2 regions of the Burkholderia stabilis genome follow, and region 2 is predicted to be linked to the other one. Evidence: riboswitches for the same ligand, from Rfam matches in the RefSeq annotation. Region 2 holds a riboswitch; the other holds the start of a gene.

Region 1 (3,408 bases), 1.2 Mb from region 2:
TCGTTGCGGTGATGAAGGAGCGTCGGCCAGCGCGCGGCGTCGCGCCACGCGGCGAACGCGTCGGCATCGCCGAACGCGCCGCCGAGCGCGGCTTGCGCGAACGTCGCCGCTGCGTGCGCGACTTCCGGCGCGATCATGAAGCCGTGCCGGTACAGGCCGTTGACGGCGAGCGTCGACGCGCCGTCCCAGATCACCGCCGGGCGATGATCGGGCAGCGTCGGCCGGCAGTGCGCATTGAGTTCGAGAATGCGCGCCTCGCCGAACGCCGGATGCACGGAGAACGCCGCGCTCAGCAGTTCCAGCGCGGAGCGCACGCTGACGGGCGACATGTCCTCGCCCTCCACTTCGGTCGCGCCGATCACATAGAGATCGTCCTGCTTCGGCGCGATATACAGCGGGTAGCGCGGATGCAACAGCCGCACGGGCCGCGTGAGCCCGATGCCAGGCGCATGCACGCGCGCGACTTCGCCGCGGATGCCGCGCAACGCGGGCAGCGCGGGTTTCGCGCCGAGCCCGCGGCAATCGATCGTGAAGTGGGCATCCGGCAGGTTCGCATCGTCGATCGTCACGTGCCAGTGCAGGTCGACGCCGCGTTCGGCGAGGCCCGCCGCGAGCGCGTGCAGCGCCTGACGATTGTCGAGCTGGCCTTCGCGCGGCAGCAGCAGGCCGCGTGCGAAGCGGCCCGCGAGCGCGGGCTCAGCCGCGTCGACCTGCGCGCCGGCGAGCGTGACGAAACCGCCGTCGAACAGTCCGGCCGGTGCGTTCGCGCGCACGCGCCGCTCGAACAGCGGCGCCTCCGCGCGGTCCGCGTGATGCCACACGACGAGCGTGCCGTGATGCTGGAAGAAAACGGGTTCGGGCAGCTCTGCGAGCCACTGCGGCCAGCGCGCGAGCGACGCGGCGCCAAGCTCGGTGATCAGCAGCTCGGCGCTCGCCGCTTCCGCGAGCGGCGCGAGCATCGCGGCCGCGATCCACGCGGCCGACTGCTCGCCGTCCGGGCCGCCGCGCTCGTAGAGCGCGACGCGATGCCCGTCGCCCGCGAGCCGCCACGCGATCAGGCGGCCGACGAGGCCGCCGCCGAGCACCGCGAAATCGGGCCGGGAATCCTGGGCGTTCATCGCGCACCCTCCCCGCGAACCGCACGCGCGACGAATGTCGACGCGCGCGCGCCGCCCCGTGCAAAAGCACGCGGCATCGGGCCGGGAATCATGCAAAAGACTGAAGATTGTGCGGTCATCATTCCTTCCGTAACGCGCAATGCGCGTACCCAAAAGGACGAAACCGGCAGCAAAGGCCGGCCGGGCGGGACTCGGGCGCTGACCATGTGGGATGGCGGCCAGCGCGGCCCGGCGGGATCAGAAACTTCCCTCGCCGGTATTACCCGGATCGGGTGCGAAGGGTCTTTCTCAGCCTCGCCGCGCCGTGCGGAACATCCCGCCGGTTGCCTGCAAAGCACCCCTGTTTCGTCGTCGGCCATTAGACCATAAAAGCGGAAAGCGCCGCAAACTGTCCCCCGTGCGGCAAATTCGCCGTCGTGCCGTGCCGCTCTGGCACAATGCCCGCAGGCCGGCCCGCGCGAGCGGCCGGTTGCCGCGTCACCGCCGGCCTTTAAGTGCCGTTTAAGACGCGCGGGCGACCATCCGGACGCCCGCCGTCAGTCGGCGCTTCGTTCCGGCTTGCCGTATCGCGGCGCGCGCCCGGTTTCGCCCGGCCCGCGCGCCGGCTACTCATCAGGAAGCACATGACCCAATCGATCGATCCCGTCCGCTCCGCCTCCGACGCGCCGCAGGACGAGCGCCCGGTATCCGCATGGAGCCTCATCAAGCCCTACTGGGTATCGTCCGAATGGAAAATCGCGTGGGGACTGCTCGTCACGATCATCGCGATCAACCTCTGCGTCGTCTGGATCAACGTCCGGCTGAACAAGTGGAACGCCGAGTTCTACAACGCGCTGCAGTCGAAGGACGTTCACGACTTCCCGCACCTGCTGATGCAGTTCTCCGCGCTGGCGTTCGCGTTCATCATCCTCGCCGTGTACGGCCGCTACCTGCGGCAGATGCTCGGCTTCCGCTGGCGCCAGTGGCTCACCGACCGTTTTCTCGGCCAGTGGCTCGGCGATCGCGCGTTCTACCGGATCGAACGCGACCGCCTCGCCGACAACCCCGACCAGCGGATCACCGATGACCTCCAGTCGTTCGCGACGACCACGCTCGCGCTGTCGCTCGACCTGCTGTCGACGGTCGTCACGCTCGTGTCGTTCATCACGATCCTGTGGTCGCTCGCCGGCGCGCTGACGGTCTCGCTCGGCGCGACGCCGATCACGATTCCCGGCTACATGGTGTGGGCGGCCGCGCTGTACGCGGTGGTCGGCTCGCTGATCATCCAGAAGGTCGGCCATCCGCTCGTCTCGATCAACTACCAGCAGCAGCGCGTCGAGGCCGATTTCCGCTTCGGGCTGATCCGCGTGCGCGAGAACGCCGAGCAGATCGCGTTCTACGACGGCGAGAAAACCGAGACCGGCAACGCGCAAAACCTCTTCATGCGCATCCGCGACAACTGGTGGCGCGTGATGAAGTACACGAAGCGGCTCACGTTCGTGCTGAGCTTCTACGGGCAGATCGCGATCATCTTCCCGCTCGTCGTCGCCGCGCCGCGCTATTTCGCGGGCGCCTTCTCGTTCGGCGTGCTGATGCAGATCTCGTCCGCGTTCGGCACCGTCAGCGATTCGTTCTCGTGGTTCATCAACAGCTACTCGACCCTCGTCGAATGGCGCGCGACCGTCAACCGTCTGCGCGAATTCAAGCGCGTGATGGGCACGTCGCACCTGAAGGAAAGCCTGTCGCCCGCAACCGAGCACGGCGGCATCAACCTGCACTACACCGACGGCGCGAAGCTGTCGACGTCGTCGCTCAAGCTCGCGCTGCCGAACGGCAACGCGCTCGCGAACATCGGCAACGTCACGATCGAGCCCGGCTCGCGCTGGCTCGTGATCGGCAAGTCGGGTTCCGGCAAGAGCACGTTCATGCGCGCGCTCGCGGGCCTGTGGCCGTTCGGCGACGGCGCGATCGACGCGCCGGTCGGCGCGCGGATGATGTTCGTGCCGCAGACGAGCTACCTGCCGATCGGCACGCTGAAGGCCGCGCTCACCTATCCGTCGACGCCCGACGCGTTCAGCGACGATGCCTGCCGCGACGCGCTGCGCGCCTGCCGCCTCGAAGACTACGCCGCGCGCCTCGACGAGACCGCGCACTGGACGCGCGTGCTGTCGCCGGGCGAACAGCAGCGCCTTGCCGGCGCACGCGTGCTGCTGCACAAGCCCGACTTCCTGTTCCTCGACGAAGCGACAAGCGCGCTCGACGCCGACAACGAAGCACGGCTCTACCACCTGTTCGCCGAACGGCTGCCGAA
Region 2 (3,408 bases):
CCAGCGCGGGCGGTCGCGCTTGGGTTCGGATTCCGACATGATGATTTCCTTCGGCACCTTCGTGCCGTTCAACGGCCGCGAAACATCGCGAGCAGCGAGCGCGGCACCAGCAGCGCCATCGCGACATGCACGACGAAGAATGCGACGAGCAGCGACATCGCCCAGAAATGCACGACGCGCGCGTTGTCATAACCGCCGAACAGTTCGCGCAGCAGCGGGAACTGCACCGATTTCCAGATCGCGAGCCCCGACAGCACGAGCACGGCGAGATCGACGATCGCGGCCAGGTACGCGGCGCGCTGCACCGCGTTGTAGACGCTCAGGTCGGCATGCGACAGCCGCCCGCCGAGCGCCGCGCGCACGTCGCGCCACACGGAGGCCGGCGTGACCGGCAGCATCTTGCGCACAAGGCGCCCGGTCGCAAGCGACATCGTCAGATAGAACAGCCCGTTGCCGACGAGCAGCCACATCGCCGCGAAATGCCATTGCAGCGCGCCGCCGAGCCAGCCGCCGATCGTGATGCCGTGAGGAAACGTGAACGGCGGATAGATCGGCGACGCGTCGTAGATGCGCCAGCCGGACAGCGCCATCAGCACGGCCGCGAGCGCGTTGAGCCAGTGGCTCGCGCGCACCCAAAGCGGATGGATCGGGCGCGCGGGCGGCGTGGCGGCCGCGCGCCCGGTGACGGGAACGGTTTGCATGATGAAGACTCCCGAAAGGAGGTGACGGAGTGCGACACGGGGCCGTGGACCGGCCGGGCAACGCATGCGCCGGCGCGCGGCGTGGCGCGTAATGTGCGTGGTGCGCGCCCCGCGCGTCAGCCTGTGCCGCGTGCCGTTCCGGCATGCAGCGGCGGCACGCGCGTCGGCCGCACTCCGTCCGTTTCCGTCAGTTCGACGGGGCCATCTTGTCGCCCGACATCGGCTTGCCCATCGAGTCGTGCGACATCGCGTCCTTTTTCATCGCGTCTTTCTTCATCGCGTGCTTCTTCATGCCGTCTTTCTTCATCGCGCCGTCCTTGGCCATCGCGTCGTGGCCCATTGCGTCCTTCGACATCGACGAGCCGCCATTCGACATTGCGTCGTTCTGCGCATACGCGCCCGTTGCGGCCAGGGCGAAACCGGCGACACAGGCTGCGATCAGTACTTTTTTCATGACATCTCTCCGAAACATGGGTTTGAGGAGCCGAATAGACGGAGGACGTCGCGGGAAATGACAGCCGTTTCGAAAATATTTTTGGAAGCTGCCGAAGATGCCGCAATGCTGCACCGCGCCGTCGTTGTCAGCCGGGCTGCAGGGCCGTGCGGCGGTGTCGTGGATCGCGGCCTGCGCGGCGGGTACGCCGTCGGCAATGCTGCAACTGCACCGCGGCAACCGATCTGCCACCGGTTGAAACCGCCGCCAAGCCAGTGTATCGTGTGCGCTGCTAACGCGGGGGTCCTGCAATGCGCCCGGTCAACAAACCGGCATTGCGGGTGAGAAATACCCTTTGAACCTGATCTGGATAATGCCAGCGCAGGGAAGCGTACGGATTTCGCCGCCATCCTTCTGACGAAATCCGCCGCCTCACCAAGCCTCGTCTCCTGCTTAGCTCGAGCCCCACATTCGTCAAGGGCTCCGGGCAAGCGCCGAAGCGCCTGTCCGGCGCTCACACAGGAGATTGCATGAACGCCAATCCGAAGTTTCTGTCCGCCGACGCCCACGTCGACGCCGCCGCCGTCGCGCCGCTGCCGAATTCGCGGAAGGTTTATGTGACCGGCTCGCAGCCCGACATCCGCGTGCCGATGCGCGAAATCACGCAGGCCGACACGCCGACCGGCTTCGGTGGCGAGAAGAATCCGCCGATCTACGTGTACGACACGTCGGGCCCCTACACCGATCCGGAAGCGAAGATCGACATCCGCGCGGGCCTGCCCGCGCTGCGCCAGGGCTGGATCGAAGCGCGCGGCGACACCGAGGGGCTCTCCGGCCTGTCGAGCCAGTACGGCCTCGAGCGCGCGGCCGACCCGGCCACCGCCGAGCTGCGTTTCCCGGGCCTGCACCGCAACCCGCGCCGCGCACAGGCGGGCAAGAACGTCACGCAGATGCACTACGCGCGTCAGGGCATCATCACGCCGGAAATGGAATACATCGCGATCCGCGAGAACCAGCGCCGCGCCGAGTACCTCGAGAGCCTGAAGTCGAGCGGACCGAACGGCGCGAAGCTCGCCGCGATGATGGGCCGCCAGCACCCGGGCCAGGCGTTCGGCGCCGCGGCCTTCGGCGCGAACGCACCGGCCGAGATCACACCGGAATTCGTGCGCTCGGAAGTGGCGTGCGGCCGCGCGATCATCCCCGCGAACATCAACCACCCGGAATCCGAGCCGATGATCATCGGCCGCAACTTCCTCGTGAAGATCAACGCGAACATCGGCAACTCTGCCGTCACGTCGTCGATCGGCGAGGAAGTCGACAAGATGACGTGGGCGATCCGCTGGGGCGGCGATACGGTGATGGATCTGTCGACCGGCAAGCACATCCATGAAACGCGCGAGTGGATCATCCGCAACAGCCCGGTGCCGATCGGCACGGTGCCGATCTACCAGGCGCTGGAAAAGGTCAACGGCAAGGCCGAGGATCTCACCTGGGAAATCTTCCGCGACACGCTGATCGAGCAGGCCGAACAAGGCGTCGACTACTTCACGATCCACGCGGGCGTGCGCCTGCAGTACGTGCCGCTCACCGCGAACCGGATGACGGGCATCGTGTCGCGCGGCGGTTCGATCATGGCGAAGTGGTGCCTCGCGCATCACAAGGAAAGCTTCCTGTACGAGCACTTCGAAGAGATCTGCGAAATCATGAAGGCGTACGACGTGAGCTTCTCGCTCGGCGACGGCCTGCGCCCCGGCTCGATCTACGACGCGAACGACGAAGCACAACTCGGCGAGCTGAAGACGCTTGGCGAGCTCACGCAGATCGCGTGGAAGCACGACGTGCAGGTGATGATCGAAGGCCCCGGCCACGTGCCGATGCAGTTGATCAAGGAGAACATGGATCTCCAGCTCGACTGGTGCAAGGAAGCGCCGTTCTACACGCTCGGGCCGCTGACGACCGACATCGCGCCGGGTTACGACCACATCACGTCGGGCATCGGCGCCGCGATGATCGGCTGGTTCGGCACCGCGATGCTGTGCTACGTGACGCCGAAGGAACACCTCGGCCTGCCGAACAAGGACGACGTGAAGGAAGGCATCATCACGTACAAGCTCGCCGCACACGCTGCCGACCTCGCGAAGGGCCACCCGGGCGCGCAGGTGCGCGACAACGCGCTGTCCAAGGCGCGCTTCGAGTTCCGCTGGGAAGACCAGTTCAACATCGGTCTCGATCCGGACAAGGCGCGCGAATTCCACGACGAGACGCTGCCGAAGG

Evidence for each region. Region 2 has a riboswitch for thiamine pyrophosphate ahead of thiC (phosphomethylpyrimidine synthase ThiC). Riboswitches for the same ligand answer to the same signal wherever they lie in the genome.
Region 1: linked by a shared signal. The riboswitch ahead of BBJ41_RS11780 (FAD-dependent oxidoreductase) and the one ahead of thiC (phosphomethylpyrimidine synthase ThiC) in region 2 are both predicted to bind thiamine pyrophosphate.

The regions. Positions count from the first base shown of each region.
Region 1 covers NZ_CP016442.1:2,519,904-2,523,311, reverse strand. Annotated here, with positions in the region: gene BBJ41_RS11780 (FAD-dependent oxidoreductase) at 1-1,118, opposite strand, end outside; TPP riboswitch at 1,347-1,470, opposite strand; gene BBJ41_RS11775 (ABC transporter ATP-binding protein/permease) at 1,742-3,408, shown strand, end outside.
Region 2 covers NZ_CP016442.1:1,290,068-1,293,475, forward strand. Annotated here, with positions in the region: gene BBJ41_RS05995 (molybdopterin-dependent oxidoreductase) at 1-39, opposite strand, end outside; gene BBJ41_RS06000 (cytochrome b/b6 domain-containing protein) at 69-701, opposite strand; gene BBJ41_RS06005 (pentapeptide MXKDX repeat protein) at 889-1,155, opposite strand; TPP riboswitch at 1,424-1,540, shown strand; gene thiC (phosphomethylpyrimidine synthase ThiC) at 1,665-3,408, shown strand, end outside.